DNA from 3 places in the Bacillus sp. AP8 genome. Region 1 is predicted to be linked to each of the others. Evidence: predicted binding sites of a transcription regulator. Region 1 holds the regulator's gene; each other region holds the start of a gene.
The links. Region 1 encodes CtsR, which represses protease genes until heat stress. Its sites were predicted from a motif close to ATGGTCAATAAAGGTCAAACA; they were not measured.
Positions count from the first base shown of each region.

Region 2: the regulator CtsR is predicted to act here: its motif matches at 2,051-2,071, upstream of clpB (ATP-dependent chaperone ClpB).
Region 3: the regulator CtsR is predicted to act here: its motif matches at 1,642-1,662, upstream of clpP (ATP-dependent Clp endopeptidase proteolytic subunit ClpP).

Region 1 covers NZ_CAPG01000091.1:512-3,800, forward strand. Annotated here, with positions in the region: gene ltrA (group II intron reverse transcriptase/maturase) at 1-1,271, shown strand, start outside; gene BN349_RS21330 (CtsR family transcriptional regulator) at 1,969-2,430, shown strand; gene BN349_RS21335 (UvrB/UvrC motif-containing protein) at 2,451-3,005, shown strand; gene BN349_RS21340 (protein arginine kinase) at 3,002-3,289, shown strand, end outside.
Region 2 covers NZ_CAPG01000008.1:41,616-44,904, reverse strand. Annotated here, with positions in the region: gene clpB (ATP-dependent chaperone ClpB) at 1-1,949, opposite strand, end outside; gene BN349_RS01385 (YjzC family protein) at 2,194-2,373, opposite strand; gene BN349_RS01380 (undecaprenyl-diphosphate phosphatase) at 2,552-3,289, shown strand, end outside.
Region 3 covers NZ_CAPG01000056.1:32,636-35,924, forward strand. Annotated here, with positions in the region: gene rpoN (RNA polymerase factor sigma-54) at 1-758, opposite strand, end outside; tRNA gene BN349_RS14230 (tRNA-Arg) at 1,147-1,218, opposite strand; gene clpP (ATP-dependent Clp endopeptidase proteolytic subunit ClpP) at 1,739-2,344, shown strand; gene BN349_RS14240 (HPr family phosphocarrier protein) at 2,557-2,814, opposite strand; gene whiA (DNA-binding protein WhiA) at 2,843-3,289, opposite strand, start outside.

The DNA of each region.
Region 1 (3,289 bases):
AACTTTTAGAAAAGATTCTAAGCAATCAAAATATGAATGAAGCTTACTTACGCGTTTATAAAAATAAAGGTGCAAGTGGAGTCGATGGAGTAACAGTCGATGAACTAAAGCAATATCTGAAAGAGAATAAGGATGAGCTGCGTAAGCGCATCAGAACAAGAAAATACCAACCACAAGCTGCCTTAAGAGTGGAGATTCCAAAAGAAAATGGTAAGATGCGCAAATTGGGAATACCAACAGTAGTGGATCGAGTCGTTCAACAAGCCATCCATCAAGTTCTCAGTCCGATATTTGAAGAGCAGTTCAGTGAATTCAGTTACGGTTTTAGACCAAAAAGAAGTTGTGAGATGGCTATCATAAAGAGCTTGGAATTTCTGAATGATGGATATGATTGGGTAGTGGATATTGACCTTGAAAGATTCTTCGATACAGTTCATCACGATAAACTCATGCGAATCATATCTAACACAATTAAGGATGGAGATGTGATTTCTTTAATAAGAAAGTACTTAGTCAGTGGAGTTATGGTGAACGGAAATTATGAAGAAACACCAATTGGAACTCCGCAAGGAGGGAACCTCAGTCCACTATTGAGCAATATTATGTTGAACGAACTGGATAAGGAACTAGAAGGTAGAGAACTTCCATTCGTGAGATACGCTGATGACGCTCTTATCTTTGTTAAGAGCGAGAAAGCAGCGAATAGAGTGATGACATCAATCGTGAGATTTATAGAAAAGAAATTAGGATTGAAAGTCAATGTAGAAAAGAGTAAGGTATCTCGCCCAGAAGATTTGAAATTCTTAGGGTTTGGATATTACTATGATTTTAAAAATAAGAAATATCAAGTGAAGCCACATCTCACTTCCATACAGAAATTTCAAAGAAAGCTTCGCCGACTGACTAAGCGAAATTGGAGTATTTCGTTAGACAATCGAATAGTGAAATTAAAACAAGTTATATTCGGATGGGTCAATTACTTCAGAATAGCAAACATGAAGAAAGTAACAGAACGAATAGATACGAAGTTACGCTCAAGAATTAGGGTAATCATTTGGAAGCAATGGAAGGTACTTAGGAAACAAATTAAATCGCTCATTCAACTAGGGATTCCGAAGGAAGAAGCGAAAGGATTGGCCTTCTGTCGAAAAGGCTACCGATATATAGGATTATCGAAAGTTGTTCAAAGAGCACTTTCGAATCAAAGACTAAAGCAGAGGGGAATACCCTCTGCTTTAGAACACTATCTGAAAGTACACACTGTAATATAAATTGAAACGCCGTATACGCGAACCGTACGTACGGTGTTGGGAGAGGGGCGAAAATAAATCATTTTATTTTCCCTCTACTCGATTGTAAAAGAAAAATCCGAATGATTAAACAACAAAAAGGTCAGCCAAATAGTAAACCGACGAAGGAGAAGCAAGAAGGTCGAGGACATGAAGGAGTGACGCCCGGAATGTACAATGTACATGAGGACGGAACGAGTGAAATGGACGAAGAGATTCGCTGCTTATCGTTCGTCGGCATTCGAACACGGAAGTTAGCGCCGATGGTAGTTGGGGGTCTCCCCCTATGAGAGTAGGACGTTGCCAGGCAAAGCAAAAGACCAACTGAGATGTTGGTCTTTTTTTGTTGTCTATAAGAAGGTGTGTATAATTATGTTACAAAAAAGCAGGAGAACAAAAATAAAAAGTGAATATAATAAAATATGAAATAGAAAACGAGATAATAAATCTCTTCCATGAAGAAAAGAATAATTAAAAAGAGCATTTTTTACGTTAAGATTATGAGAAAATGAGGTATAAATAAGGGGAGAGTTTGGCGAATATAGAGTATATAGTAAAGACACCTGAGTTGCAAAAAGGTGTTCTTTCCAATATAATTATAGTCAAATATAGTCAAAGTCAAGAGGAATGTTATTTATGCTGAGCAATCAAGATGTTAACGCAGATTGGAGGGGGTAAGATGAAAAATATATCTGACATAATTGAAACTTACTTAAAGAATGTGCTTAGTAATAGTGAGAAGGACATTGTAATAATAAAAAGAAGCGAAATAGCGGATAAATTTCAATGTGTGCCTTCTCAAATCAATTATGTCATTAATACTCGTTTTACAACTGAAAAGGGATATGTAGTCGAAAGTAAACGTGGTGGTGGTGGTTTTATCCGTATTGCCAAAGTACAATTGTATGATTATGCTCAGATTGTTGATCAGCTACTCAACCTCATTGACACAAAACTTCCTCAACAAATGGCAGAAAATATGATTTTTAGACTTGTAGAAGAGAAAATCATTAGTGAACGTGAAGCGAAAATTATGCTAAGCGTTATTAGCAGCTCGGTTTTAATGATTGAATTACCTTATCGAGATGAGCTTAGAGCTCGAATGATGAAGGCAATGCTTACTAGTCTTAAATACCAATAGATTTTAGAAGAGGTGTTGTGATGATTTGCCAAGAGTGCAAACAGAACCCGGCTACTCTTCATTTTACAAAGATTGTTAATGGGGAAAAAACAGAAGTTCATTTGTGTGAAAAGTGTTCGCAGGAAAAAAGTGAATTGTTAATGCTAAATGGTGGTCCTAGCTTTTCCATTAATAGCTTATTAGCCGGCTTATTAAATATAGATCAAAACTTTACTCCAAAGCAACAAAATGCATTTTCGCATCCTGATGATATTCATTGTGAACATTGTCATATGAGTTACCCACAATTCGCTCGTCTTGGAAGATTTGGCTGTTCTAATTGTTATAAGTCTTTTCAAAATCAGCTCGAGCCTATATTAAAGCGACTTCATAGTGGAAATTCTACTCATACGGGAAAGATCCCCAAAAGAATTGGTGGCAATATTTCACTTCGAAAAAAAATAGAAGATTTAAAGCAAGAACTTACAATTAGTATTATTCATGAAGAATTTGAGAAGGCTGCTGAGATTAGAGATGAAATTCGAGCACTTGAAAAAAGATCAGGTAACTCTGAGAAAAGGAGTGACCTTGATTGAGTTTAGAACATTTTATACAACAGGCTCTAAGTCCTTGGATGAATGAAGAAGGACCTGAATCTGATATTGTTTTAAGTAGTCGAGTGCGTTTAGCAAGGAATCTGCAGGATTTTACTTTCTCGACACTTCTTCAAAATGAAGAGGCCAATGAGCTAATTGAGTTAATTGAAGAAAAATTTACGACTTTAAAAGAAGAAAAAAAACTAGAACTAATTAAGATGTCTGCGATTCAACCATTAGAAAAAAGAATGTTAGTAGAGAAACATTTAATTAGTCCTCATCTA
Region 2 (3,289 bases), on a different contig from region 1:
GATACCGTGTGTTTTTCCATATACTCAGACATATCAATACGAATCATATGATCTTCACTATCAAATAATGCTTCTGCCAACGCCTTTACAAGCTCTGTTTTCCCTACACCCGTTGGTCCCATAAATAAGAAGGAACCAATTGGTTTGCCAGGATCCTTAATACCCGCCCGAGCACGAATAACAGCATCCGCAACTAGTTGAACTGCTTCATCTTGTCCCACTACACGTTGGTGCAGTACATCTTCTAAGCGAAGTAATTTTTCTCTTTCACCCTCCATCAGTCTAGTAACAGGGACTCCAGTCCAACGAGCAACAATAGAAGAAATTTCTTCTTCTGTTACTTCTTCTCTCAATAGTTTCGATTCATTTTTACTGTTATTTACATCTTCCTCTAGTTGATGTAGCTCTTTCTCTAATTGAGGTATTTTACCGTGTCTCAATTCAGCCGCTTTATTTAAGTCATACGCGTTTTCCGCATCTTCTAATTGACGTTTTAACTTTTCTAGTAATTCCCGTTTTTCTTGAATTTTTTGCAAACCTGACTTTTCTAGCTCCCATTGTGAACGCATGCTGTTTGCTTCTTCTTTTAAATTAGCAAGTTCTTCTTGTAAAGCTTCTAAGCGTAGCTTACTTTGCGCATCCTCTTCTTTCTTTAATGCTGCTTCTTCAATTTCCAATTGCATTACTTTACGAGTTAATTCATCCAATTCCGTAGGCATAGAATCAATTTCCGTACGAATCATCGCACAAGCTTCATCTACTAAATCAATTGCTTTATCTGGTAAAAAACGATCAGTAATATAGCGATTACTTAGTGTAGCCGCAGCAACAAGCGCACGATCATGAATCCGAACCCCATGGTGAACTTCGAATCTTTCTTTTAATCCACGTAAAATTGAAACTGTATCCTCTACATCTGGTTCCTTAACTAGTACTTGTTGAAAACGACGCTCTAATGCTGGATCTTTTTCAATGTATTGTCGATACTCATCTAAAGTAGTTGCCCCAATACAATGTAATTCTCCACGAGCCAGCATTGGTTTCAACATATTACCGGCATCTAAAGCTCCATCCGTACGACCTGCTCCAACAATCGTATGCAGTTCGTCTATGAATAATAATATTTTCCCTTCACTTTTTTTGATTTCATTTAGAACGGCTTTTAATCTTTCTTCAAACTCTCCACGGAATTTAGCACCTGCAATTAATGAACTCATATCAAGTGAAAAAACGGTTTTATCTTTTAATCCTTCCGGTACATCTTTTCGAACAATTCTTTGTGCTAATCCTTCTACAATAGCTGTTTTACCAACACCTGGTTCACCTATTAAGACTGGATTATTTTTTGTTTTTCTTGATAAAATGCGAATAACATTTCGAATTTCAGAGTCACGGCCAATAACAGGATCTAATTTTCCATTCTTCACTTCTTCAACAAGATCACGTCCATATTTTTTTAAAGCTTCATATGTGCTTTCCGGATTAGAACTAGTCACTTTTTGACTCCCCCTTATTTCTTTAATTGTCACCAAAATTGTCTTTGAATCTAAATTGAATTTTCTTTTCAAAACCTTTATTTCATCAGCTGAACTTGAAAAGAATGCAAGTAATAAATGTTCAATCGATAAATATTCATCCTCTAACTTGCTCATTTCTTTCCATGCTGCATCAATCGCATTTTGGAGATTTTGTGACATATATACTTGGCTACTTCCTGATGAAGTAGAAACTTGAGGTAATCCATCAATTATTTCATTTACCGCATTTGCAAAAGCTTGTAATTGGATGTGTTGGTTTTCCAAAACCCTTTGTAAAATGAAATCATCTTGTTGAATCATCGTTGCCAAAACATGGGCAATCTTTAATTCCTGATTTTGGTTACTCTGTGCAAATTGTTGTGCTCCAACTAACACTTGCTGCACACGTTCAGTCATTTTATTAAAATCCATATTAGCCCCTCCTCTAAACAACGGTATTAATATGCTAGCTACTAAAGCTAAAATAAATCTTTAGTTCCAAACATAAATGGTTTAAGTTTAGTCAAATAACAAGTTTGACCTTTTTTGACCTTTAATATTATTATACAACTTTTTACACATATGTAAAGACAGCTTTCTACAATAAATATTGAATTATGAATAATATGATAATAACCCCCATTTTGGCAAGAAGTGGGGGCTTATTTGTATGTTATTAAGGTTTTCTCTGGTATGTCCAAAGTCGATTATGATTAGAGTTTTCCGGAAAATCATCTCCAGCTTGCAAGTGGATTTTCTTAGGATTTTTGACCATACTACCTGTTTCACCAACTTCGACATAGTACCCGTTATTTGGTGCTTTCTGTCCTGCTCTAAATTGTCGGGATTGTCCCATACAGTCTTCCCTCCTTATAGTTGAAACCATCTATATTATTCCCACATAGCCAAACCTTATAAACATACCTATTTTTTACATTTAAGGAACTTTTCCATACCCCTAATACTCTTTACTTTCTCCATTACCTTAGTGTTAAATGAAAAGATGAGATTTATAAATTTTCGGAGGTTCAATAGTGGATTTACTTTTATTACTGAAATACTTATTTTTAGGATTAGTGCAAGGTTTTACAGAACCCATTCCTGTTTCTTCTAGTGGTCATCTTGTGTTAATGCAACACTTCTTTGGTATAGAAATTCCAGGAATGAGTTTTGAATTACTTGTAAATACAGCATCTTTAATTGCTGTTGTATTAATTTATCGAAAAGATATTTGGCGCTTAATTCAAAATGGATTACTTTATTTAACCAAAAGAGAAGAAAGTGCGAAAGCCGATTTTCGATTTATTATTTACTTAATCATTGCAACAATTCCTGCAGCCGTAGCAGCAGTTTTATTTGATGATTATATTGCTGAGCATTTTAAAGGCATAAAAATACTAGCGGTTTCCTTAATAATCACAGGGATTGCGCTATGGTCCATCCGCAAGCTTAAAGGGAGAAAAAATGATAATGATTTATCATTAAAAGATACAATTATTATTGGCTTGGCTCAAGCTGTAGCTCTTATACCGGGTATTAGCCGTTCAGGAGCTACCATTGTTGCTTCAATGCTTCTTGGTACTAAGCAAGAAACAGCTTTACGCTTTTCATTCTTGTTGTACATCCCAATTAGTGTTGGAGGAATGATATTAAGCTTCAGTGATATTATCAACGATCCACAAATTGGCACGTTGGCACTACCTTATACCATTGCATTTCTAGCATCATTAGTCGCTTCCTACTTTGCTTTAAAATGGTTCATGGGCATAATG
Region 3 (3,289 bases), on a different contig from region 1:
ATAGGGTCGTTTGCCATTCTTATAATAAAATGATCTTCTACTATTTCAATGGATACATCGGGAACAACATAAGACGGCTTCTCATTTGAAAAGATTCCACAAGGTCTTGGATGTAGCGTTTGTACAAAATCAAAAATATCCTGAATTTCCTTCATTGAAATACCAAGTTCTTTAGAAATAACTTTCCACTTCTTTTCAGCAAATTCTATGAAATAATTTTTTAACACTTTATACGTGATCGCAGAACAATCTTTTCTCTCAATTTGCAACAACAAGCATTCTTGTAAATCTCTCGCCCCAACTCCTGCTGGCTCCAATGACTGAATGATTCGTAATACTTCTTCAACTGCTGTTACACTTTCACCCAAATTATTTGCTAAATCAATAATTGGAGCTCTTAGGTATCCATTCTCGTCTAAATTATAAATAAGGTTGCGAATGATTTTTTTCTGATTATCTTTTAAAGAATTCTGTGGAATTTGAGATAGGAGATAATTCTCCAAACTAACTTTCACTTCACCTATCTGTTCTATCCAGTACTTAGGATCGGCTTCTCGTTGTTTTTTGTTTTTTGTTTTAAAATCTGATACGGTTCCTTGGCTATCCAAAGAAATGAGTGGATTTTCCGTGGCCTTATTTTCTAAAAAAGAAACTAGATCTTGAGAACAATATTGTAAAAGAGCAATCGCTTGACTCAATTCATGTGTCATCGTTAACTTTAGTGTTTGTTGTTGAAATAAGCCTTGCTTCATATTCATAGCGACTCCCTCCTCTATTACTTAATTTTACATCCTCCTTGAATATTTTGACTATAATAAATTATACCAAAAATAACAGATCATACATAAATCATATAATATTACTTATTAATTTTCATAATAATTAGATTTATTAGGATGTAGTTTATCCGGTGTATATATCCAACTTATTCTTTTAGACTACTATAATTCTATAAATATGCTATTTGATTCATAATGCTTCATAAAAATTTACATCCTTTTGCTTCTGATTCCCCTATTATTCTTATTAGAAAACCATCTTCACGTATAATAAAGACGCGAGAGTAAGCCCTTTCATTTCTGACTCCTTCAAAAAATCCCTCTACGCATTCATGCATAGAGGGATCTTCTTTCTCCTCGCCTTTGACGCCCTCGGAGGGAATCGAACCCCCATTTTAAGAACCGGAATCTCACGTGCTATCCGTTGCACCACGAGGGCATATAATGGAAACAATCAGACTTTCATTATATTGTAGTCATTCAAATTTTGCAATAATATTAAAATACCTAGCAACTTTTCAACATCTGTAAACACTCGATATTCAAAGTTACATGATACTTATTTCTTCACTTTATAAAATTCAACTAATATAACATACATAAATTATCTCAATAAAATATTTTTGAAATGCATCATACATAATAGTTACCTTCAAAAATTAGCTAAAACCGATTATTTTAACATTTTCAATTCATTTAACTTAGATTTTTTACTCTCATTCATTATATAAATATAATTCATATCACGAATTACAATAGTTTCCTTTATCATAAAAAAATCCTGAAAAATGTTTATTTTTTTAGAACATTGGGAAAGATGTTATAAGTTGTCGAAGAAAATATAAGAGATATACAACGCTTTTGTTTGACCTAAATTGACCAAAAAGTGTATCATATGGATACAGCGATTTCATTAAGAATTGCGTTTAATTATTCTCTATACAAGGAGGAACAATAAAATGAATTTAATCCCTACAGTTATTGAGCAAACAAGCCGTGGCGAGCGCGCTTATGATATTTATTCTCGTCTTTTAAAAGACCGTATCATTATGCTTGGTAGTGCAATTGATGATAATGTAGCAAATTCAATTGTGGCACAATTACTTTTCTTAGAGGCTGAAAATCCAGAAAAGGATATTACGATCTACATAAATAGCCCTGGTGGTAGCATTACTGCAGGTATGGCAATTTACGATACAATGCAATATATCAAACCAAAAGTTTCTACTATTTGTATCGGTATGGCTGCTTCAATGGGTGCTTTTTTACTTGCAGCAGGTGAAAAAGGAAAACGTTATGCTCTTCCAAACAGTGAAGTAATGATTCACCAACCATTAGGTGGAGCGCAAGGTCAAGCCACTGAAATTGAAATTGCAGCTCGTCGTATTCTTCACTTACGCGACAAATTAAATGGCATTTTAGCTGAACGTACTGGTCAACCACTTGAAGTCATTCAAAGAGACACTGAACGTGATAATTTCATGGAAGCTCATAAAGCATTAGAATATGGCTTAATTGACCAAGTTATTACACGAAATGATCTTGAAGATAAAAAAGACAAATAATAAGAAAGTCACTGAAGAACAAATATGTGGCGATCACATTAAACCTTACCCTCTATAAGGAACTAGCTACTAGAGGGTAAGGTTTTTATTTTGACTATAAAGAAACGAGGTGACAACCAATTCATACTTTCTAGTATGTCGGCGCCACCTCCTTTTATTTATTGTAACCAATGGAGAATGAAGAAACATACTCACCAATTACAAGATTTATATTAGGCATCATTTTGCACGAATTCTACTAAGAAATCTACTGCTTTCTGCTCGTCTTTACCTTGAGCACTAATAATAATACTTGTACCCGAGCTTATAGCAAGACTCATTAACCCCATAATACTTTTAGCATTGACTTTTTTCCCATCTTTCTCTAAAAAAACATCACTTGAAAATTGGTTAGCTTCTTGAACAAATAATGCAGCTGGCCTTGCTTGTAAACCAGTTTTTAATCGTACTTCAACCTGTTTCTCAATCATTGTTTTTCTCCCCCAAATGTCATATTCATTATTTAACAGTTTCTCCTGCCCTTAATCGATTGGCAATGTCATCTATTTTTCTTAAGCGATGATTGATACCTGACTTACTTACCTTACCACCAGACACCATTTCGCCTAATTCTTTTAAAGTAACATCCTGATAAGCAACTCGTAGCTGTGCAATTTCTCTCAATTTATCAGGTAAAATCGATAACCCTACAGTCGCTTCAATATATTGGATATTTTCTACTTGTCTTAGTGAAGCACCTATCGTTTTGTTTAAGTTTGCGGTTTCACAATTGACTAGACGATTAACCGAGTTTCTCATGTCACGAACGATTCGTACATCTTCGAAGCGCATAATAGCATTATTTGCTCCAACGATTCGTAAGAACTCTGATATTTTCTCTGCCTCTTTTAAATATGTGATAAACCCTTTTTTTCTCTCTAGCGTTTTAGCTTTTAAATCAAAGCT